4 regions of the Kitasatospora purpeofusca genome follow, and region 4 is predicted to be linked to each of the others. Evidence: riboswitches for the same ligand, from Rfam matches in the RefSeq annotation. Region 4 holds a riboswitch; each other region holds the start of a gene.
What was found. A riboswitch is a leader RNA that binds a small molecule or an ion and turns the genes downstream of it on or off. The one in region 4 is predicted to bind cobalamin.
Positions count from the first base shown of each region.

Region 1: another riboswitch for cobalamin. It lies ahead of OG715_RS26330 (ribonucleoside-diphosphate reductase subunit alpha); the one in region 4 lies ahead of nicT (Nickel transporter NicT).
Region 2: another riboswitch for cobalamin. It lies ahead of OG715_RS36960 (CoA-acylating methylmalonate-semialdehyde dehydrogenase); the one in region 4 lies ahead of nicT (Nickel transporter NicT).
Region 3: another riboswitch for cobalamin. It lies ahead of OG715_RS02975 (prenyltransferase/squalene oxidase repeat-containing protein); the one in region 4 lies ahead of nicT (Nickel transporter NicT).

Region 1 is NZ_CP108561.1:5,984,578-5,990,281, reverse strand. Features, by position in the region: gene OG715_RS26340 (glycoside hydrolase family 26 protein) at 1-1,171, shown strand, start outside; gene OG715_RS26335 (GH12 family glycosyl hydrolase domain-containing protein) at 1,269-2,516, shown strand; cobalamin riboswitch at 2,578-2,739, shown strand; gene OG715_RS26330 (ribonucleoside-diphosphate reductase subunit alpha) at 2,924-5,344, shown strand; gene OG715_RS26325 (ribonucleotide-diphosphate reductase subunit beta) at 5,365-5,704, shown strand, end outside.
Region 2 is NZ_CP108561.1:8,486,702-8,492,405, forward strand. Features, by position in the region: gene OG715_RS36950 (APC family permease) at 13-1,494, shown strand; gene OG715_RS36955 (amidohydrolase) at 1,628-3,265, shown strand; cobalamin riboswitch at 3,394-3,584, shown strand; gene OG715_RS36960 (CoA-acylating methylmalonate-semialdehyde dehydrogenase) at 3,790-5,319, shown strand; gene OG715_RS36965 (acyl-CoA dehydrogenase family protein) at 5,316-5,704, shown strand, end outside.
Region 3 is NZ_CP108561.1:646,561-652,264, forward strand. Features, by position in the region: gene OG715_RS02960 (NAD(P)-dependent oxidoreductase) at 1-292, shown strand, start outside; gene OG715_RS02965 (hypothetical protein) at 451-1,143, shown strand; gene OG715_RS02970 (flagellar hook-length control protein FliK) at 1,232-1,702, opposite strand; gene OG715_RS02975 (prenyltransferase/squalene oxidase repeat-containing protein) at 1,758-2,879, opposite strand; cobalamin riboswitch at 2,987-3,107, opposite strand; gene OG715_RS02980 (M4 family metallopeptidase) at 3,485-5,704, opposite strand, start outside.
Region 4 is NZ_CP108561.1:2,415,943-2,421,646, forward strand. Features, by position in the region: gene OG715_RS10245 (M24 family metallopeptidase) at 1-1,099, opposite strand, end outside; gene nicT (Nickel transporter NicT) at 1,166-2,335, opposite strand; cobalamin riboswitch at 2,368-2,559, opposite strand; partial or broken gene OG715_RS10255 (ArsR/SmtB family transcription factor) at 2,643-2,978, shown strand; gene OG715_RS10260 (Fpg/Nei family DNA glycosylase) at 3,124-3,957, opposite strand; gene OG715_RS10265 (AAA family ATPase) at 4,041-4,859, opposite strand; gene aroQ (type II 3-dehydroquinate dehydratase) at 5,084-5,512, opposite strand; gene aroB (3-dehydroquinate synthase) at 5,521-5,704, opposite strand, start outside.

The DNA of each region.
Region 1 (5,704 bases), 3.6 Mb from region 4:
TCCGACGGCGGGCGGCGAGGAGACGGCCGGCCCCGCCCCGGCCCCCGCCGAACCGGCCCCGGCCCCCTTCCCGGCCCCCGGCGGCGCCTTCATGGGCCTGATGACCAAGGCCGGCCCCTACGACCTCGCCCCGGTCGAGGAGTTCGCCACCGCCGTGAAGCACGACCCGAACGTGCTGGAGTTCTCGGTCGGCTGGTGGGACAAGCGGTTCGACCGCCGGGTCTTCGACACCGTGGCCGAGCGCGGCATCATGCCGATGGTCGCCTGGGAGCCCTGGGACTTCCACAAGGAGTCCAAGGTCGACAAGCTCCGCGGCGAACAGCCCGACTACGCGCTGAGCCGCATCGTCGGCGGCGAGTTCGACCCCTACATCAAGCAGTGGGCGGAGGGCGTCAAGAACCTCGGCTACCCGATCGCCCTGCGCTTCGCCCACGAGATGAACGGCTACTGGTACCCGTGGGCCGAGCAGGCCAACGGCAACCGCCGCGGCCAGTACGTGCAGGCCTGGAAGCACGTCCACGACCTCTTCCGGCAGGCCGGCGCCGACAAGGTGGTCTGGGTGTGGAGCCCGAACATCGACTACGAGAACGCCACCCCGCTGGACTCGCTCTACCCCGGTGACGACTACGTCGACTGGATCGGCCTGTCCGGCTACTACGGCACCGTCGGCCTGGAGAAGTACGCCTCCTTCGAGCAGATCTTCGAGCCGACGCTGAAGAAGCTGCGGGCCTTCAGCCAGAAGCCCGTGGTGATCACCGAGACCGCCGCCACCGACAGCTCCGGCCAGAAGGCCCGCTGGATCACCGAGATGTTCGAGCAGCTGCCCCGGCACCCGGACATCATCGGCCTGATCTGGTACGAGGCCGTCAAGGAGGTCGACTGGCGGGTCACCGCGTCCGGCCCGGCCAGCGCGGCGTACGCCGCCGGAGTCTCCGCGCCCCGGTACGCCGGGCAGTGGACCGTCCGCTCGCAGCCGCTGCTCACCGTGCCGCCGCCCGCACCACCCACCACGCCGCCCGCCGCCACGTCCTCGCCCTCGGCCCCGGCTTCGCCCTCGCCGAGCGCGAAGCCGACCGGCGGCACCGGCACCAAGCCGTCCGGGGGCACCGCCCCGACCCGGAAGCCGACCGCCACCAAGCCCCGGAGCTCCCCGCCGGCCGAGGCCGGCTAGCCCCCGACCGACCGAGGGCCCGTCCGCCCGTGGAAGGCCGCCGGGCACCGGCCGGCCCGCACACCGAACACCAGTACCCCGTTGGGAGGCGAAGAGCATGCTCCGCCCGTTCCTGCCCGGCCCCGGGCGTCCCCGGCCGCGCGCCTGGTGGTGGCTCGCGCCCACCGCCCTGCTGGTGCTCTGCCTGTGCGCCGTGCTGATCCCGCGCGAGAGCGCCCCCTCGACCGCCGCCGTCGCCCCGCCGCCACCCCCGCTGAGCTCCGCCGAGCCGGGCGAGCTGTGCTCCACCGCGCAGAACCGCTACCCCTCGCAGCCGGTGGACTCCGGGCGCTACGTCATCAACCCCAACGAGTGGAACGCCACCGGCGGCCTGTGCGTGCACGGCGGCAACGACAGCGCCGCCTTCACCGTCACCCGCAGCGCCGTCGCCCGCGGCAACCTCACCGACCCGGCCCGCGGCCCCGGCGCCTACCCCCACATCAGCACCCCGCTCGGCAGCGACGGCGTCAGCCCGCTGCCCATCGCCGTCGACAACCTGCGGTACGCCACCAGCACCTGGCGCACCACCCAGGTGGACGGCGGCGTCTGGAACGCCTCCTACGACCTCTGGTACAGCACCACCCGGGGCAGCTGCTCGTTCACCGAGAGTGCCGAGGTGATGATCTGGCTGCGCGGCAACGGCACCTCGCCGTTCGGCAAGCAGTCCGGCGAGCTGCGCAGCGGCGGCCAGGCCTACCGGGTGTACGAGGCGCCGAAGAAGAGCAGCCACACCCTGATCACCTACGAGGCGGCCTCCGCCACCAACGTCGTCACCGACCTCGACCTGCGCGCCTTCACCCGCGACGCGGTCCAGCGCGGCTACGTCCCGGCCGGCTCGTACCTGTGCGCGGTCCAGGCCGGCTTCGAGATCTGGGAGGGCGGCGCGGGCCTCGGCACCGACGCGTTCTCGTTCGAGGTCGCCGCAGGCCGCCCGAGCGGCGCGATCACCTCCGCGGTGCCCGGCTACTGCCTGGACAGCCGGGTGGCCGGCGACCCGGCCGCGGTCGGCGCCGCCACCTGCGACGGCTCCCCGGCGCAGAGCTGGACCATGGGCGAGGACGGCTCGGTCGGCCAGGCCGGACGCTGTCTGGAGGACCCCGACATCGGGTTCCCGGTCCTCACCGGCTGCACTCGCAGACCCGACCAGCGGTGGCGCTCCACCGACGGCGGGCAGCTGCTGAACGAGGACTCCGGGAAGTGTCTGGAGAACCCCGCGACCGGCCCCACGGGCACCGGGAACGGCTCCCAGGTACGGATGCGGCTGTGCGCCGCCAAGCCCGCCCAGGAGTGGCACAGGCCGGTCTGAGGGGCGCCGAAAGCCCCCGCAGCCTATCGCACCCGACCCGCGACACGCAGCGCCGCGACACTACATGTGGGGCTTCGTCGGACGAGCGCCACTAGATGTATGCTCACTCCTGCTGTCGAAGCAGGGGAACCCGGTGTGAATCCGGGACTGCCCCGCAGCGGTGTGCGGCCTCCTCCCGAGGGGGCCCGCGAGTCCGAGTACCTGCCGACAGCGTGCCGGCGCCTCCCCGCAGAGGCCATGCGCACCAGCACCATTTCCGGGCCTCGCGGGCGGGCCGGGGACGAATCGCGAGCGGCGCCCACGGGTCCGCGCGGCGTACTCCCCTGCCCCGAACGGCCCGGCCCCGATACACCGCCGTCGACCGCCGCCAGGAGAGAAGCGCCTTGACCACCGCTGCCTCAGTCGTCCTGCCCGCCCAGGGTTCCAGCTCCGTCACCGTCGACCCGACGGTCGCCGACCCGGGCGGTGCGCTCCTGCGCATTCTCACCGACCGCAGCGCCGACCTCCCCCAGGTGGACCCCGGTCATGTCGCCGCCGCCGCGCTCCGCGGCCGCCACGCCGGCTCGGACTTCGCCGAGCTGCGCGGACTCGCCGTCGACGCCGCCGCGTCGATGATCGCCGAGGACCCGCAGTACTCGAAGCTCGCGGCCCGGCTGCTCGCGCTGGAGATCGTCGACGAGGCGGCGAGCCAGGGCGTGCTCTCGTTCTCCACCTCGATCGCCGTCGGCCACGCCGAGGGCCTGATCGGTGACACCACCGCCGCTTTCGTCGCCAAGCACACCGCCACCCTGGACGCGCTGATCGACGCCAAGGGCGACGACCGCTTCGAGTACTTCGGCCTGCGCACCGTCCAGAGCCGCTACCTGCTGCGCCACCCGATCACCCGCAAGGTCGTCGAGACCCCGCAGCACTTCCTGCTCCGTGTCGCCTGTGGCCTGGCGGTCGGCGACACCGAGCAGTCGGTGCGCGAGGTGGCCGAGCTGTACCGCCTGATGAGCCGGCTGGAGTACCTGACCTCCTCGCCGACCCTCTTCAACTCCGGCACCCGGCACCCGCAGATGTCCAGCTGCTACCTGCTGGACTCGCCGCTGGACAACCTGGACTCGATCTACTCCCGCTACGCGCAGATCGCCCGGCTGTCCAAGCACGCCGGCGGCATCGGCCTGTCCTACTCCCGGATCCGCTCGCGCGGCTCGCTGATCCGCGGCACCAACGGCAAGTCCAACGGCATCGTGCCGTTCCTGCGCACCCTCGACTCCTCGGTCGCCGCCGTCAACCAGGGCGGCCGCCGCAAGGGCGCGGCCTGCGTCTACCTGGAGACCTGGCACGCGGACATCGAGGAGTTCCTGGAGCTCCGCGACAACACCGGTGAGGAGGCGCGCCGCACCCACAACCTGAACCTGGCGCACTGGATCCCGGACGAGTTCATGCGCCGGGTCAACGCCAACGCCGACTGGTCGCTGTTCTCCCCCGCCGACGTCCCCGAGCTGGTCGACCTGTGGGGCGCCGAGTTCGACGAGGCGTACCTGAAGGCCGAGCTGGCCGGCAAGGCCGTCCGCATCATCCCCGCGCAGACCCTCTACGCCCGGATGATGCGCACCCTGGCGCAGACCGGCAACGGCTGGATGACCTTCAAGGACGCCTCCAACCGCGCCGCCAACCAGACCGCGCTGCCGGGCCGCACGGTGCACAGCTCCAACCTCTGCACCGAGATCCTGGAGGTCACCGACGACTCCGAGACCGCGGTCTGCAACCTCGGCTCGGTCAACCTCGGTGCCCACGTCGCCGCCGGCGCCACCGCCGCCGACCTGCTGAACGCGATGGACTGGGACCGGCTGGACGCCACCGTGCGCACCGCCGTCACCTTCCTCGACCGCGTGGTGGACATCAACTTCTACCCGACCCCCGAGGCCGGCGCCTCCAACAACCGCTGGCGCCCGGTCGGCCTCGGTGTGATGGGCCTGCAGGACGTCTTCTTCCAGCTGCGGATCGACTTCGACTCCGCCGAGGCCAAGACGCTCTCCACGCTGATCTCCGAGCGCATCATGCTCACCGCCTACGAGCGCTCCGCCGACCTGGCCGAGCAGCTGGGCCAGCACGAGGCGTACGAGGAGACCCGCGCCGCCCGCGGCGAGCTGCACATCGACCACTTCCCGAGCGCCGCGCCCGAGTGGGCCGACCGCTGGGAGGCGCTGCGCACCCGCATCGCCGCGACCGGCCTGCGCAACTCGCTGCTGCTGGCGATCGCGCCGACCGCCACGATCGCCTCGATCGCCGGTGTCTACGAGTGCATCGAGCCGCAGGTGTCCAACCTGTTCAAGCGCGAGACCCTCTCCGGCGAGTTCCTCCAGGTCAACCCGTACCTGGTGCGCGAGCTCAAGGAGCTCGGCGTCTGGGACCAGCAGACCCGGGACGCGCTGCGCGACGCCAACGGCTCCGTGCAGGAGCTCGGCTGGCTGCCCGAGGAGGTCCGCTCGCTGTACCGCACCGCCTGGGAGCTTCCGCAGCGCGCGCTGATCGACCTGGCCGCCGCCCGGATGCCGTACATCGACCAGAGCCAGTCGCTGAACCTGTTCATGGCCGCGCCGACCATCGGCAAGCTCAGCTCGATGTACGCCTACGCGTGGAAGGTCGGTCTGAAGACCACCTACTACCTGCGTTCGCGCCCGGCGACCCGGATCGCCCAGGCCGCGTCGGGTGCCGCCCGCGCCGCCGCGCCGGTGCCGGCCCAGACCGTCACCGCGGGCGCCCCGACCCTCACCCCGGAGGAGGAGGCCGCGCTGGCCTGCTCCCTGGAGAACCCCGAGTCCTGCGAGGCCTGCCAGTGAGCACCCCCGACCGCGAGAAGATGCTGCTCGACCCCGGTTTCGAGCTGACGCTGCGCCCGATGCGCTACCCGTCGTTCTACGACCGGTACCGCGACGCCATCAAGAACACCTGGACGGTGGAGGAGGTGGACCTGCACTCGGACGTCGCCGACCTGGCGAAGCTGAGTGAGGGCGAGCGGCACATGATCGGCCGCCTGGTCGCGTTCTTCGCGACCGGTGACTCGATCGTCTCCAACAACGTGGTGCTGAGCCTGTACAAGCACATCAACTCCCCGGAGGCGCGGCTGTACCTGAGCCGTCAGCTCTTCGAGGAGGCGGTGCACGTCCAGTTCTACCTGACGCTGCTGGACACGTACCTTC
Region 2 (5,704 bases), 6.1 Mb from region 4:
ACGGCGAAGGTCATGGGCAGCGGTCCGAGAGCGGACAGCAGCGGCCCCCAGGACTCCATGCCCCGCTCCCTCGGCCTTCTCGACGGGGCGGCGATCGCCGCCTCCAGTACCGCCGCGACCAGCAGTATCGGCATCGGCCTCGGCCTGATGGCCGGTGTCGTCGGGCTCCACCTCCCCGCGATCATGCTGCTGGCCTTCCTCCCCGTGCTGGCCATCGCCGGCGGCTACGGGCGGCTGAACCGCTCGGAGCCGGACGCCGGCAGCAGCTACAGCTGGGTGGGGCGCACGCTCAACCCCTGGCTAGGCTTCCTCACCGGCTGGGTGAACACCGTCGGCACCGTGGTGTTCATGGCCTACACCACGACCGTGACCGGCTCCTCGATCGTCCAGCTCCTCGACGAGGCGCACCTGCGCAGCGTCGCCGGGCTGCGGCTGGACGCCGACTCGACCGTGCAGTGCACCCTGATCGGCCTGGTCGTCCTGGTCGCCGCCGCGCTGGTCGCGGTGCGCGGGCTGGGCCTGGCGGCGAGGCTGCAGAAGGCGCTGCTGGTGTTCGAGTACGCCGTCCTGCTCGGTTTCTGCGGCTACGGGCTGTTCGCCGGCGACCAGCCGTTCTCGCTCGACTGGTTCAACCCGCTCACGATCCCCTCCTTCGACGCGGTGGCCCAGGGCATGGTGCTCGCGGTGTTCTGCTACTGGGGCTTCGAGTCGGTGTTCAGCGTCGGCGAGGAGGTCCACGACCCCCGGGACGCCTCCCGGGCCGGCACCCTCGCCCTGGTCGTGATGCTGCTGCTGTTCCTGCTCGCCGGCACGGCCTTCCAGCGGGTGCTGCCGCTGGACGAACTGGCGGACAACGGCGCCCACGGCCTCACCTACTTCGGCGCCCGGCTCGCCGACCAGCCGCTGGCCGCGCTGCCGCTGATCGCGCTGATGTTCTCCGCGGTGGCCTCGCTGCAGTCCTCGGTGATCCCCACCGCCCGCGGGCTGTTCGCGATGGGCCGGGACGGCGTGCTCGGCCCGGTCTGGACGAAGCTGCACCCCAAGCACCGGACGCCCGCGGTCGGCACCCTGCTGATCACCGCGGTCGCGGTGGCCCTGGCGCTGTGCTCGATCGTCATCCCGACCGTCAACGACCTCATCTCGGCGGCCGTCAACGCGATCGGCATCATCGTCGCCCTCTACTACGCGCTCACCGCGGTCGCGGCCGCCGTCCGGTTCCGCCACCTGCTGCGCACCGACCTGCTGGAGGGGCTGCGCGCGGTGGTCGGCCCGCTGCTCGGTGCGGCGGTCCTGCTGGTCGTCGGCGGCTACCTCACCTGGACCTTCTACGACTCCGCCGACCACTTCGAACTCTCCGCCGACAACGGCTGGTTCGAGCTCACCGTCGTGGTACTGATGATCGTCACCGGTCTGCCGGCGGCGGCCTGGGCGCGCTGGCGGCGGCGCTCGGCGTACTTCCTCGGCGAGGCCGCGGGTACACCCGAGAAGGCCTGAGGACGACCGACGGCGCGGGCCCGGTGCACCCCCACACACCGGGCCCGCGCTCTCCCGCCGCGCACGGCACGCCGCACACCCGCCGCGCACGGCACCCCGCACACCCGCACCACCCGAGAACGGAGCACCACCCATGACCAAGGCCGATCTGGTCTTCACCCGCGGTCCCGTGCACACCGGCGACGCCGCCCGCACCCGGGCGACCGGTCTGGCCGTCACCGGCGGCCGGATCACCGCCGTCGGCCACGACGAGGTCCGGGACCTGATCGGCCCGGACACCGAGGTCGTCGACCTCACCGGCAAGCTGCTGCTGCCGGGCTTCCAGGACGCGCACATCCACGCCGTCTTCGGCGGTACCGAGCTGGCCGTCTGCGACCTCACCGGAACCGTCGGCGTGGCCGACTACCTGGAGCGGATCCGCGCCTACGCCGACGCGAACCCCGACCAGGAGTGGATCACCGGCAGCGGCTGGTCGATGGAGAGCTTCGAGGGCGGCCTGCCGACCCGGCAGCTGCTCGACTCCGTCGTCCCGGACCGTCCGGTCTACCTCACCAACCGGGACCACCACGGCGCCTGGGCCAACACCCGGGCCCTGGAACTCGCCGGTGTCGACCGCGACACCCCCGACCCGGCGGACGGCCGGATCGAGCGCGAGGCCGACGGCACCCCGAGCGGAGTGCTCCAGGAGGGCGCCACCGGCCTGGTGGCCCGGCTGGTGCCGCCGATCACCGCCGCCGACCGGCTGGAGGGGCTGCTGCGGGCGCAGCGGCTGCTGCACTCGCTCGGCATCACCGGCTGGCAGGACGCGCTGCTCGGCGAGTTCAACGGCCAGCCGGACCCGTCCGACGCCTATCTGACCGCCGCGCGCTCCGGCGCGCTGACCGCCCGGGTGAACGGCGCGCTCTGGTGGGAGCGCGAGCGGGGCGCCGAGCAGATCGCCGAACTCGTCGAGCGCCGCGCGGCCTCGGCGCACGGCCGGTTCCGGGCCGGCTCGGTGAAGATCATGCAGGACGGCATCGCGGAGAACTTCACCGCCGCGATGACCAGCCCCTACCTGGACGGCTGCGGCTGCGCCACCGCCAACTCCGGCCTCAGCTTCGTCGATCCGCTCGCCCTGCGCGAGTACGTCACCGCACTCGACGCGCTGGACTTCCAGGTGCACTTCCACGCGCTCGGCGACCGGGCGGTGCGCGAGGCGCTGGACGCGGTCGAGGCCGCCCGCGCCGCCAACGGCCGGCGCGACACCCGCCACCACCTCGCGCACCTCCAGGTGGTCCACCCCGACGACCTGCCCCGGTTCGCCCGGCTCGGCGCGATCGCCAACATCCAGCCGCTGTGGGCGGCGCACGAGCCGCAGATGGACGAGCTGACCATCCCCTTCCTCGGCCCGGAGCGGGCCTCCTGGCAGTACCCGTTCGGCGCGCTGCTGCGGGCCGGGGCCACCCTGGCGGCGGGCAGCGACTGGCCGGTGAGCAGCCCGGACCCGCTGGCCGGACTGCACGTCGCGGTCAACCGGCGGGAGCCGGAGGCCGAGGACGACCGGGTGTTCCTGCCCGAGCAGCGGCTCGACCTGGCCTCCGCGATCGCCGCCTACACGGCCGGCACCGCCCATGTGAACGGGTTCGACGACGCCGGGGTGCTCGCGCCCGGCCTGCTGGCCGACCTGGTCGTCCTGGACCGCGACATCCTCACCGGCCCGCCCGAGGAGATCGCGTCGGCCCGGGTGCTGCGCACCTACGTCGGCGGCGAGCTGGTCCACGCCGCCGAGTGACACCCGACTGACGTTCGACTGACGTCGCGTCAACTGCCGTCCGGGCCCCGGGGTGCTCCCCGGGGCCCGTCGCGTTCCCGACGGTGCGTGCTCCGACGCGCCCGGACGGCCAGGGGCTCTGGACTTACTAGGACGTCCAACTATATGGTCGGAACAGGTCCGCGGTGTCAGGGAAGCCGGTGCGAGTCCGGCACGGTCCCGCCACTGTGACCGGGGAGTTCGTCCTCGCAGGAGTTCGGCCACTGGCAGCCAGCCGGGAAGGCCCGGGGGCGCGCGTCGATCCGGGAGTCAGGATACCGGCCGCGGACGGTCCGTGTTTTCCACGAGGATGGAGACGACACGCATGAATCCGGGCTGCTCCCGTTCCACCGCCCCCGGCTGTGCTGTGCCGACGAGCCCCGGGGCGCACCAGCGCTGACGGTTCGTCAGCCGCCGCCGTCCTGCCGTCGGGCGCACCACCGTGCGCCCGCGCACCGGCGCGGCCTCCATTCCTCCTCTCCCCATCCTGACGAGAGAAGGAATCAATGCTTCCCGACCCCACCACCTCCGAGCCGATCGTCCCCGAACTCACCCACTTCGTCGGCGGCAAGCGCACCGCCGGGACGTCCGGCCGCTTCGGCGACGTCCACGACCCCAACACCGGGCGCGTCCAGGCCCGGGTGCCGCTGGCGAGCCGCGCCGAGGTCGAGGCCGTGATCGCCGACGCGGCGCAGGCCCAGCCCGCGTGGGCGGCCTGGAACCCGCAGCGCCGGGCCCGGGTGCTGCTGCGCTTCCTCCAACTCGTCGAGCAGGAACGGGACTCGCTCGCCCGGCTGCTCTCCGCCGAGCACGGCAAGACCGTCGCCGACGCCCACGGCGACCTCCAGCGCGGCCTGGAGGTGGTCGAGTTCGCGGCCGGCATCCCGCACCTGCTCAAGGGCGAGTTCACCGACAACGCCGGCACCGGCATCGACGTGTACTCGATGCGCCAGCCGCTCGGCGTGGTCGCCGGCATCACCCCGTTCAACTTCCCGGTGATGATCCCGCTCTGGAAGGCCGCGCCCGCGCTGGCCTGCGGCAACGCCTTCGTCCTCAAGCCCTCCGAGCGGGACCCCTCGGTGCCGCTGCGGCTGGCCGAACTGTTCCTGGAGGCCGGACTGCCGCCCGGCGTGCTGAACGTGGTGAACGGCGGCAAGGAGGCCGTCGACACCCTGCTGGAGGACCCCCGGGTGCAGGCGGTCGGCTTCGTCGGCTCCACCCCGATCGCCCAGTACGTCTACGCGACCGCGGCCGCCCACGGCAAGCGCGCCCAGTGCTTCGGTGGCGCCAAGAACCACATGATCGTGATGCCCGACGCCGACCTCGACCAGGCGGCGGACGCCCTGGTCGGCGCCGGCTACGGCTCGGCGGGCGAGCGCTGCATGGCGATCTCGGTGGCCGTCCCGGTCGGCGAGGAGACCGCCGACGCCCTGGTGGCCAAGCTGGTCGAGCGGATCGGCGCGCTGAAGGTCGGCCGCTCGGACGACCCGTCCTCGGACTTCGGCCCGCTGGTCGGCCGGGACGCGCTGGAGCGGGTCCGCGGCTACCTGGACCTCGGGGTCGAGGAGGGCGCCGAACTCGTCGTCGACGGGCGCGACTTCCGGCTGGAGGGCCACGAGGAGGGCTTCTTCCTCGGCCCCTCGCTGTTCGACCGGGTGACGCCGGGGATGCGGATCCACCGGGAGGAGATCTTCGGCCCGGTGCTGAGCGTGGTCCGCGCCGCCGACTACGAGGGGGCCCTGCGCCTGCCCAGCGAGCACGAGTTCGGCAACGGCGTGGCCATCTACACCCGCGACGGCGACACCGCCCGCGACTTCACCCGCCGGGTCAACACCGGCATGGTCGGCGTCAATGTGCCGATCCCGGTGCCGATCGCCTACCACACCTTCGGCGGCTGGAAGCGCTCCGGCTTCGGCGACCTCAACCAGCACGGACCGGACTCGATCCGCTTCTACACCCGCACCCGCACGGTGACCTCGCGCTGGCCCTCCGGGGTCAAGGAAGGCGCCAGCTTCACCATGCCGACGATGGGATGATCGCCGTGCACGATCTCACCGACGACCAGCGCGCGATCGCGGAGACCACCAGGGCCTTCGCCGACGAGCACCTCGCCCCGAACGCCGTGGAGTGGGACCTCGCCAAGCACTTCCCGGTCGACGTGCTGCGCAAGGCCGGCGAACTCGGCCTGGCCGGCGTCTACGTCCGGGAGGAGTCCGGCGGTTCCGGTCTCACCCGCCGCGACGGCGCGGTGGCCTTCGAGGCCCTCGCCACCGGCTGCCCGTCCATCGCCGCCTACCTGTCCATCCACAACATGGTCGCCTGGATGGTCGACCGCCACGGCGACGACGCCCAGCGCGCCCGCTGGCTGCCCCGGCTCTGCACCGCCGAGCACCTGGGCGGCTACTGCCTGACCGAACCCGG
Region 3 (5,704 bases), 1.8 Mb from region 4:
GCCGGGCGCGATCCTGCTGAACACCGCCCGGGGCGGGATCGTCGACGAGTGGGCCCTGGCCGACGCCCTGCGCGATCCCGGGCACCCGCTCGCGGCAGCGGCCGTCGACACCTTCGAGCACGAGCACGCGGCTTTCGACTCACCGCTGTTCGGACTCCCGAACGCCCTGCTGACGCCGCACGTCGCCGGGACGACCCGAAGTGCCATGGCCGAGGCCGCCGTCCGCTGCGCCGACCACGTGGCCGCGCTGCTGGACGGCCGCCCGGACGGCGTTCCGGTGGCGACCGGCTGACGGGCCGTCGGATCCGGCCCTGTCGTTCGGCAGGGGTGGAGCGGGCGGGTGAGCTCGGTAAATGTGCCGATCGGCACATGTGCGGGTGGGGGTGCGTCGACCAGGATCGGGGGCATCGAGAGGGCGGCCGACCGGGCCGCCGGGGAGGGAGACCCACCATGTTCCGCATTCGTACCCGCATCCGCACCCGCAACCGTGCCGCCGTCCGGACGGCGCGGGCCACCGCTGCCGCCGGGCTGGCCCTCGCGGCGCTCACGGGCGTCGCGCCGGCCTCCGCCGATGCCCTGTCCGTCGGCGGCTCCGGGTCCGAAGGCCGCGAGGGCCACGACGGCCGGGCCGCGCGGCCGGCGAGCGTCAGCGGCAAGGCCCGGGTCTCGTACGCCTTCTCCCCCGACGACGAGATCTGGTTCACCGTCGACGCCCGGGCGAAGCCGTACTCCCGCCCCCTCCCGGGCACCAAAGCGCCCGACGGACTGCCCACCGACGCCGTCGGCACGATCCACTACTCCCACCGCGTGGCCGCCACCGGGGTCGTCTACAACGCCGTGGCCGAGGTGGACTGCCTGAGCACCGGCGGGCCGGTCGCCACCGTGACCGCCGTCGTCACCACCTCGGACATCGGAAATGCCAACGAAAGGATCGGTCTGAGCGTCTACCAGGGCCGCGGCCGCGACGGCGACCGCCTCGGCTTCTCCTGGGGCGTGGCCAACCTCGACATGGGCCCCGACCAGCAGCCCTACCAGCCGGTGGTCGGCACCTGCATGGCCCCTGCCCCGTTCGCCCCGGTGCTGCGGGGCGGCTTCAGCGTCCACCACGTCGAGCTGGAGGCCCCGAAGACGCCCGGCCGGTAGGGCAAAACACCGTAGCAGCGCCGTGGGAACGCCCGGCCGACCCCCCGGCCGAGCGTCCGTACGGAGAACCCGCCGAGCCGGTCCGAGGTCAGGGCGCGGTGATGCCCGGCTGGGCACCGGCGCCGAAGGACCAGCCCTCGACCTCGCCCGGAGCCGGGTTGTAGGAGCCCGCGCCGAGGTTGCTGTAGGACCACGGGCCGCCGTGCGCGGCGTGCCAGTACGACCAGTAGGCGGTGCCGGTGGGGTTGGTGCAGGTCGTCGGCAGGGTGTTGATCTTGCAGACGAAGCCCGGGAAACGCGGGTGGAAGGAGTAGGAGAAACCGGCGCCGGTCAGCGCGGCGAGGCCGCTGGCCGGGTCTCCCGAAGCACAGCCGGTCTCGATGCCGCCACCGAGGGCGGTGAAGTCGACGACCACGGTGACGCCGGAGGTGCCGGTGCAGGCGGCGGCCCGGGCCGGCGGGGCGGTCGCGGTGGAGACGCCGAGAAGGCCGGCGGTGAGGGCCGCGGCGGCGGCGAAGGCGCCGAGTGTACGGCGGGCGGGACGGGCGGAGGTGGTCATGGGCGTGCTCCTCGGGTACGGCGGGCGGCGGTGCGGGGTCACGGACGGGCGGCCGTCAGGGGCGCGCGGCCGGGGCCGGGCAGGCCAGGGTGGGGGCGGACGGGCGGGCGCCGTGGGCGCTGAGGCCGGCGAGGCCCTGACCGGAGAGGCCGAGGACGGCCTGAGCGGTGGCCCGGGTGGCGTTCGCGGGGTTGAAGCCACTCGCGTCATAGGCGACGGCGCCGCGCACGGCGGGGTCGGCCGAGCAGCCCTGCTGGAGCTTCACCAGGCTGCTCCAGCCCTTGAGGCCGCTGATGAACCGGCCGCCGGGGAGCAGGGCGGAGGTGGCCAGGCCGGTGCTGTTGGCGTTGGAGGTGGTGGCACCGGCCGCGGCGAAACCGCCGTCGGTGTTCTGGTGGGCCGTCAGCCAGTCCAGGCCCGCCTTGGCCTTGGCACTGCGGCCGGTCGCGGCGAGGGCCTGGGCCGCGAGGGCGGTGGCATCGGTGTCGGCGGTGCAGGTGGGCTGGCCGAAGGCGATCGGGAAGCCGCCGTCGGCACACTGGGCGGCGGCCAGGAAGTCGACGGCGGAGGCCGGGGCGCCACCGGGGGTGCGCTGGAGGGCGATCAGGGCCAGGGACTGGCCGAAGGCGTTGCTGTAGTCGCCCCACTGCGAGCGGTCGGAGAAGCGGCCGCTCGGCGTCAGCAGGGAGCGCAGTCGGGCGGGCAGGTCGACGCCGCCGAAGGCCGACGGGGCGGTGCCGCGCACCTCGGCGGCCAGCAGGAGCTTGGCGGTGGCACCGGCGTAGGCCTCGGTGGTGCCGTCGCCGAGGTAGCCGCTCAGGATGTCGGGCCGGGCGAGCCAGGCGGTGGCGCGGGCGGCGGCCTGGTCGGCGCTGCCGGCGGCGGCGAAGGCGAGCACGGCGTCGATGGTGAGGCCCTGGTCGGGGTAGGCGGTGCCGTCGAAGACCGACTCGAAGTGGTCGCCGTTGACGAGCTGGCGGGCCAGCCAACCGGCTGCCGCGGCGTCCGGACGGTAGGTGGAGGCGGTGTCGCCGGAGGTCGAGGAAGCCGGGGCGGTGACGGCCGGGACCGGGGCTGCCGCCCGGGCGGCGGTGGCCGCCGGGAGGGTGGCGGTCAGGGCCAGCGCGGATATCGCGAGCAGGCGGAGCGGGCGGCGGCGGAGCGCGGAGGCGGACATGCGAGGCCTTTCCGGGCCTGGGCGCACGGGCGGCCACCGGCGGCCGTGCGGGGCGAGCTGCCCGACGGCTCCGGGAGCCCCTGGCCGCAGACCACGACGGGAGGAGGGGACACACACCTCCGCCGACGGGTACTCGGGCTCGCCACCGACTTGCCGTCGGCGGCCTACCGTTGCGGGTCAGCGCCGGAATTCGACCGGACTTCCCCCGACGGCGGAGTCAGAACATGACGGCTCATGATGTCGGCTCGGCTGAGAGGGGGTCAAGGCCGGTTCGAGGGCGGATCGCCATCGGTGCAGCGGCACCTGGCACGGTGGCACGGCAGCAGGCCTGGGCACGGCGGCAGGACGGGGACGTGGTGACGGGGCGGGGGCGCGGTGGCAGGACCTCAGCGGCCGGGGCGCCGTGCCCGGCGCGCGACAGCCCGGGAGCCGCGCCGCGGCGGTCCGGGACCGGCGCTGCCACGGCGGGGTCCGGAGACCCGGTGACGGCAAGGATCCGCCCGGCCGCCGCAGGGATGCGGCGACCGGGCGGGAGACCGGGGCGGACGGGGTCCGGGCTTCGGGGTCGAGAGCCCTGGTGCGGACTCCGGGGCAGCCGCCTCCGGTCAGCAGGTGCCGGCCGCGCGCTCGCGCACGACCAGATCGGTGCGGCCCGCCGTGGCGTCCAGCCAGACCACCCGGGTGCCCCGGTCGGCCACCGGGGCGTACTGGCCGCCCCGGTTGCAGGACATCCGCTCGGGGGTGCCGCCGGTGAGCGGGAGCTGCCAGAGCTTGGGCAGGTCGGTGTTCTTGACGCCACCCGTCACCTGGCGAGCGGCCTCGGCGAAGGTGACCGCCCGGTCCGAGGCGGTGAGGCCGGCAATCCGGCGCGGCTCGGCGCCAGTGCCGGTGCCGGTGCCGGTGCCGGTGCCGGTGCCGGGTCGGGGGCCCGCAGGCAGGAGGTCGGTCACGCCGGAGCCGTCCAGCGCCCCGGAGCGGATCGTGCTTCCCTTCGTCCGGTCGAAGGGCGTCTCGACCCACAGCAGGCGGCCGCCGGCCATCCGGAGGCTGGCTACCGAGGTCCCGGCGGTGGCGTTCGCGTCGTCGACCACGTACTGGGCGACGACCTTGCCGGCGGCGAGCGAGTAGACGGTCGGCGCGCTCACCGTCCGCTCACCGACCTGCCAGCTCTCGGTCCAGGCGAGCAGGCCGTCATGGAGCGCGAGACCGGCGGCCTGGTGGCCCTCGGGCAGCGCGATCAGCGTCTCCGGGGCCCCGTCTCGGGAGAGTACGGGCCCACTGCGGCCGGTCGTGTGGTCCGACATCAGGAAGGCGACATCTCCGCCGGAGACCCGGACGTCGCCGAGGTACTGGTTCGGGCCGCGGTGGACGCTGCGCACCGGGCCACCGTTGAGCGGCCGGGCCAGCACCTCCATGCCCCAGGCCCCGTCGGCCCCCGGCCCCATCGCCACCCACGCGGCGGTCGTGCCGTCGGTGGCGGGCCAGCCGTGCGAGCGACCGTCCTCCGGGCTGAGCCGGGCGGGCTCGGCGGAGCCGACGACGGCGCCCGTGTACACGGCCATGCTGCCCTTGGCCCCCTTGCCCGCGGTGGCCACCACCCAGCGGCCGGCGGCGACATCCGGTGCCACGCTCTCGGTGGAGAGTTCGCGCAGCAGCGGCCGGCTGTCCACGCCGATCCGGCGCTGCCAGCCGTCCTTGATCCCGTGGGCGTCGAAGGCCCCGGCCACGGTGCGGAGTTGGGCACGGTCGAGACCGAGCGCGCGGCCTGCGGCGAGCACCGCGTTGCGGGCGTCGACGAAGTCGTCCAGCGGGGTGAGGTACTCGGCGAGCGCGCGGTAGACCAGGCGGTCGGCGAGGAGCGGGTCGAGGGTGCGCCGGATGTCCCACAACGCGCCCGAGACGATGGTGGAGTTGAGGTGCACGCCGCCGCTGTCGACCCCGGCGGGCACCCCGAGGTAGTCGGCGACGGTGGTGCGGCGGTCGTCCAGCCTGCGGCCGGCGCAGGCCTCGGGGGTGCCGGTGCGGCAGAGGTCCTCGCCGAGCAGCGCGGCCCTGGGGTCGGTCATCGGGATGCCTCGGCTGGTCACCTCGATGGCGTTGCCGAAGTAGTCGGCGACGGCCTCGTCGAGGGCGCCGGACTGGCCGAAGTCGACGAAGTCCGCGGTGTGCTCGACGACGCCGTGGGTCATCTCGTGGCCGGCCACGTCGCGCGCGGCGGAGAACGGGCGGTTGTTGCCGGTGCCGCCCCCGTAGATCATCTTCTGGCCGTCCCAGTAGGCGTTGTCCAGGGGCTCGCCGAAGCTGGTGACATTGACGACGGAGACGATCGGTCCTCCCTTGCCGTCGATCCCGTTGCGGCCCAGGCGGTCGCGGTAGAAGTCGTACACGGCGGCGGAGTTGAGGTGGGCGTCGGTGGCGCCGCTGGTACCGGTGGCCGCCGGGAAGTCCGTGGTCGCCGAGGCGGCCGGGCGGGCGTCGGCGGGCAGGGTGCGGAAGTCCAGCTCGTCCCGGCCCGCCGCGTCGTAGGTGGTGACGGTGGCGGGGCGGGTGAGGTCGACGAGCTGGTAGGTGCCGTCCGGGAGTCGGCCGATGTTCACCCGGGCGGGGCGGCCGAGGGCGTCGGGCGCGGTACCGGTGGCAGGTTCGAGGGCCGGGGCCGGGGCGGCGGCAGGTTCGAGGGCCGGGGCCGGGGCGGCGGCAGCAGCAGCCGGGGCGTCGAGCAGGTAGGGGGCTCGCACCTCGTAGGAGAGCGCGACCTCCCCGGCCGCGGCGTCCACGAACACCTCCTGCGCCTTCGTCGCCCAGACCGACGGGTCGCTCCCGCG
Region 4 (5,704 bases):
CGAGGAGCTCCTTGGTGGTGATGGTGAGCAGCTCGGGCCCGCCCTCCTCAAGGGGGCGCACGACGAGCGTGTCCTCGATCCGGACCCCGCCGCGTCCCGGGAGGTGGACTCCCGGGCCGACAGTGACCGGCACGCGGCTGTCCAGTTTACCCATGTCCGTGGGGCCGAGACGCGGTGCCTCCCGGATCTCCAGCCCGATGCCGTGGCCGACCGGGTGCGGAGAGGTCTCGGTGTGCCCTGCGGACTGCAGAATCTCCCGCGCCGCCTGGTCCGGCACGTGCTGCTCGACCCCCGGGCCGAGTGCCTCCCGACCGGCCCGTTGGGCCCGGAACACCAGCCGGTGCAGCTCGACCTGCCAGGGGGCCGGGGCCGCGCCGATCACGAAGGTCCGGGCGGTCGAGACGCCGTAGCCCCGGTACCTGGCACCGAGCACCACGGTCAGGAAGTCGCCCTCCTCGACCCGGCGGTCGGTGGGCTGGTGCGCCTGCTGGCCGGAGTGGCTGCCGGTGCCGACCGAGACCGGGAACGCCGCGCGGTCCGCGCCGTGGTCGATCATCCGGCGCTCCAGCTCCATCGCCAGGTGCCGCTCGGTCCGGCCGACCAGGATCGACTCCAGCAGCTCGCCGAGCGCCTGGTCGGCGATCTCCGCGGCGATCCGCAGATCGGCGATCTCGTACTCGTCCTTGACCACCCGCAGCCGCTCGACCGCCTGTCCGACGTCCGCCAGCCGGGTGCCCTCGACCAGTCCGGCCACGGCCCGGTGCCGGGTGACCGTCAGGTCGTGCTCCTCCACCGCCAGCCCGGCCACCCGCAGCCCCGCCGCGGCACCGGCGGCGGCCAGCGCGGTGTCCGCCCCGGCCGCCACCTCCAGCCGGGTCACCTCGGGCGAGATCAGGTGCTCGCCGGTGTCGTCCGGCGGCAGGTCGTCGGGCAGTGCCAGCAACGCCCGGTCCCGGGTCAGCAGCAGGGTCGCCCCGCACGGCGGACACCCGGTGAGGTACCGCACGTTCGCCGCCCGGGTGATCAGCGCCGCGTCGGTCCCGGACGCACTGCAGTGCTCCCGCAACCGCTCCCGGCGGCCCGCGTACGCATCAGCCATGCGTCGAGCCTACGAACCCCGCCCCCGATCCGCCCGCCGAACGCCCCCACCCGGGCCCGCGCGGGACTACTCGGCGCCGCCGGCGGGGGCCCGGGCGGCGGTCGGGGCGGGTGCGGCGACCGGGGCGGGGACGGGGGCGACGGCCCACTTCTTCTCGACGCCGGCCAGGCGCCAGTAGGCGATGGCGGCGGCCCAGACCACGACGAACAGGCCGACGATGGCGTAGCCGACGTTGTCCAGGGTGATGTCCGCGATCCAGCCGGTCACCGGGTCGGTGAGGTCCAGCTTCTCGTGCAGGACGCCGACGAGTTCGATGGTCCCGATGATGAACGCCACCGCGATGGACAGTCCGGTGATGGTCAGGTTGTAGTACACCTTGCGCACCGGGTTGGAGAACGCCCACTGGTAGGCGAAGTTCATGAAGGTGCCGTCCAGGGTGTCGAACAGGCTCATGCCGGCCGCGAACAGCAGCGGCAGGCAGACGATCGCGTACCAGGGCAGGCCGGAGGCCGCGCCGGAGCCCGCCATCACCATCAGGGTGACCTCGGTCGCGGTGTCGAAGCCCAGGCCGAGCACCATGCCGACCGGGAACATCTGGCCGGGACGGGTGATCGAGCGGGTGGCCCGGTTCAGCACCCGGGCCAGCAGGCCGCGCGAGTTGAGGTGCTCCTCCAGCTCGGCCTCGTCGAACCGGCCCGCCCGCATCGAGCGGAAGACCTTGAGGATGCCGAACAGAGCGGCCAGGTTGAGCGCGCCGATCAGGTAGAGGAAGACCCCGGAGGCCGAGGTGCCGACCACGCCCAGCCACTGGTGGGTGGTGGACTCGTCGTCCATCAGGGTGCTGGCCAGCTGCGCGCCGCCCGCCACCAGGGCGGCCATCAGCACCACCATCGAGGAGTGCCCGAGCGCGAACCAGAAGCCGACCGAGACCGGCCGCTTGCCGTCCGCCATCAGCTTCCGGGTGGTGTTGTCGATCACCGCGATGTGGTCGGCGTCGAAGGCGTGCCGCATGCCGAGGGTGTACGCGGTGATGCCCAGGCCCACCCCGAAGACCTGGGTGCCCACCTCGTACTTCTCCGGCGCGACCAGGAAGATCAGCGTGCCGAAGGCCACCACGTGCATGGCCAGGATCACGCCCATCAGGCCGGCGGTCCGTACGGTGTCCTCCCGCCGCCATCGGAAGGTGGGCAGGGCGGTGGGCGCCGCCGGGGCGGCGACGGTTTCGGGCAGGGTCATCCTGGGATCACGCTCCAGCACCTCGTGGAAACACTTCGTGAGATGCCGCGGCCGGTCTCCTGGCTGACGGGGCTCCCGCACCCGCCTTCCCGAACGCGCGAGGCGCCCAGTGGCATGTGGGTACGGACACTTCCCCCCGATCACAGTGGCGAGGGCCGCTCCGGACTGGGACCCCTGAGGGTCCGTCACCGGTCTTCCCGAGCACCACGGCGGGCAACACCGTAGGCGGCGGGCGGTGACCCTTGCAAGGCTGCGCACCTGCGCAGGTGTCCAGGATCACAGCGTCCCGCCTGCGAGAATGGCCCGTATGCATCTCGTACCGGCCGACCGCGCGGGCCACCGCACCATCGACGGGCACCGGGTCTGCGAGGCCATCGCGGCGATCGGCGACACCGCCCACGTCCGCTCCTGGGCCGAGCGCTTCTCGCTGCTCGCCGACCCCGGCCGCCTCGCCCTGCTGCTCGCGCTGCACCGCACCGGGCCGCTCGCCGTCTCCGACCTGGCGGTCGCCACCGGCATGCGCGACCCCGCCGTCTCCCAGGCCCTGCGGCTGCTGCGGACGGCCGGGGCGGTGACCGGCGAGAAGGAGGGACGTGTCGTGCGCTACCGGCTCGTGGACGCGGACCTGCGCCCCCTGCTGGACGCGTGCGCCGTCGACACCCCCGAACACGACGAGCACCACGAGCACGGCGAACACCAGGAGCACCACGAGCACGGCGAGCCCGACGCGGCGACCGGCTGACCCCACCCCGCCGACCGCCCGACCGACCGCCCGACCGGCGGCCCGGTCAGCGGCCCGGGGTCCCGGCCGGCTGGCAGGACGGGCACCAGAACAGATTGCGGGAGGCGTGCTCCTCGGTCCGGACCTCGGTGGCGCAGACCAGGCACGGCATCCCGGCCCGCCGGTAGACGTACACCTCGCCGCCGTGGTCGTCGACCCGTGGTGGGCGGCCCATCGCCTCGGGGGTGTGCTCGGGGCGCACGGTGTCGATCCGGCCCGCGCCGACGCCCTCGCGCATCAGCGCGACGAGGTCCGCCCAGATCGCGTCCCACTCGGCCCGGAGCAGCTCGCGCCCCGCCCGGTGCGGATCGATGCCGTGCCGGAACAGCACCTCCGCCCGGTAGACGTTCCCCACCCCGGCCAGCACCTTCTGGTCCATCAGCAGGGCCGCGACCGTCGTCCGGCTGGCCGCCATCCGCCGCCAGGCGGCGTCCGGGTCGGCGTCGGCGCGCAGCGGGTCGGGGCCGAGCCTGGCCGCCACCGCGGCCTTCTCGGCGCCGGTGATCAGCGCGCAGGTGTTGGGGCCGCGCAGATCGGCGACGTGCTCGTCGTTCTCCAGCCGCAGCCGGACCAGGCCGACCGGCGCAGGGACCGGCCCGTCGCCGATCGCGGCGAAGGTGAAGCCCCCGTACAGGCCGAGGTGGATGTGCACCCAGGCGTCCTCGCCGAAGCCGAGGAACAGGTGCTTGCCGACGGCCTCCGCCGCCTCCAGCTCCCGTCCGTCGATCAGCCCGGCGCCGTCCGCGAACCGCCCCTGCGGGCTGCTGGCCCGGACCTCCCGGCCGCCGAAGGCGCGGTGGTTCTCGGCGGCGAGACGGTGGATGATGTGGCCTTCCGGCACGGGCGCGGCTCCCCCGGTCGAACGTTCAGGACCCGTCCATCATCGCAGTCGGCACCGACACACCCGCCGGGCGAACGGGCCCCTCAGCGGACCGGGATGCCCATCAGCCGGGCCAGGATCACCCGGTCCAGCTCGGCGGCGGTGGCGGCCACGTCGAGCTGGGAGTTGTCGATGATCGGCAGCCCGGAGTTGTACCAGCCGGCCATCCGGCCGTGGATCCGGGCCACCTCCTCGTCGCCGAGCCGGCGGTTCCCGCTGCGCCGGGCGTTGCGGTGGAGCACCGAGTCGAGGCTGGGCAGCAGCACCACCGGGATCATGCCGGGCCCGATGTGCCGCTTCCAGCCGCCGAGGCCGATCGCCGGGCGGTCGGGGAAGACCGCGTCGTCGATGATGCAGGAGATGCCGTTGGCGAGGTAGTTGCGGCAGGCGAAGCCGCAGGTCCGGCGGGCCAGCCGGTACTGCGCCTCGGAGGCGTTGTTCCAGCCGGACTGCGGGTTGGCGAAGCCGGACTGCACCCACTCCCGGACGTCGTCGAGGCTGATGTGCGCGGTCGGGGTGGGACGCCGCTCGGCCCAGTGCCGGGCGACGGTGGTCTTGCCGGCACCGGCCGGACCGATCAGCAGCACCGCGATCGGGCCCGCGGGCGCGTGCTGCTGCGGCTGCCGGGCGGGCAGTTGGACGGGCGCGCCGGAGGGCAGCAGGAAGTGCCCGGTGGAGCCGGCGGGCACCGGGGCCGGCGCGGGCGGCGCGGCCGGGGCGGGCGCGGGCGCGGGCGCGGGCGCGGGCGCGGGCAACGGTCCGGGCGGAGGGGACGGCAGCACCGGCAGCGGAACGGTCGGCGGCCCCGAGGAGTCCGTCGAGGCCGTCGAGTCGCCCACCGGAACCATCAGCGGAACAGCCACCGGCACAGGCAGAGGCAACGGAACGACCATCGGAACGGGCACCGTCCCGGCCGCCACCGGATACCCCGGCACCGGCGGAGCCACGGGACGTGGGGGGACGGATCCACCCCCGGCGTACTGCGTCACGGCACCTCCCGACTTCCTTCAGCGGGACACTACACGGCGGTGCGGCGGTGGACACAGCCCACCGCCGCACCGCCGCCGGTCACCGACCGGGCCCGGCGTCAGCCCGCGGCGAGCTGCTCGGCGAGCGCCCGCAGGGCCAGCTCGTACGAGCCGATCCCGAACCCGGCGATCGTCCCGGAGGCCACCGCGGCGATCACCGAGGTGTGCCGGAAGGTCTCCCGGGCGTACGGGTTGGAGATGTGCACCTCGACCAGCGGCGCGGTGCGCTGCGCCGCGGCGTCCCGCATCGCGTACGAGTAGTGGGTGAACGCGCCCGGGTTGATCACCACGGGCACCCGGCCGTCGGCGGCCTCGTGCAGCCACTCCACCATCTGCTGCTCGGAGTTGGTCTCGTGCACCTCGACCTCGAAGCCGAGCTCCTTGCCGAGCGCGGTGCAGCGCTCGACCAGCCCGGCGTACGAGGTGGCGCCGTAGACGTCGGGTTCGCGGCTGCCCAGCCGGCCCAGGTTGGGGCCGTTGAGCACCATCACCCTGGTCACCCGGACACCTCCGCGTAGGCGGCCACCAGCAGCGACGGGTCGGGGCCCTCCAGTACGGAGGTCTTGGCGAGGCCGTCCAGCACGATGAAGCGGATCAGGTCGCCGCGCGACTTCTTGTCGATCTTCATCGCGTCCAGCAGCTTCGGCCAGGCGTCCGCCCGGTAGGTCAGCGGCAGGCCG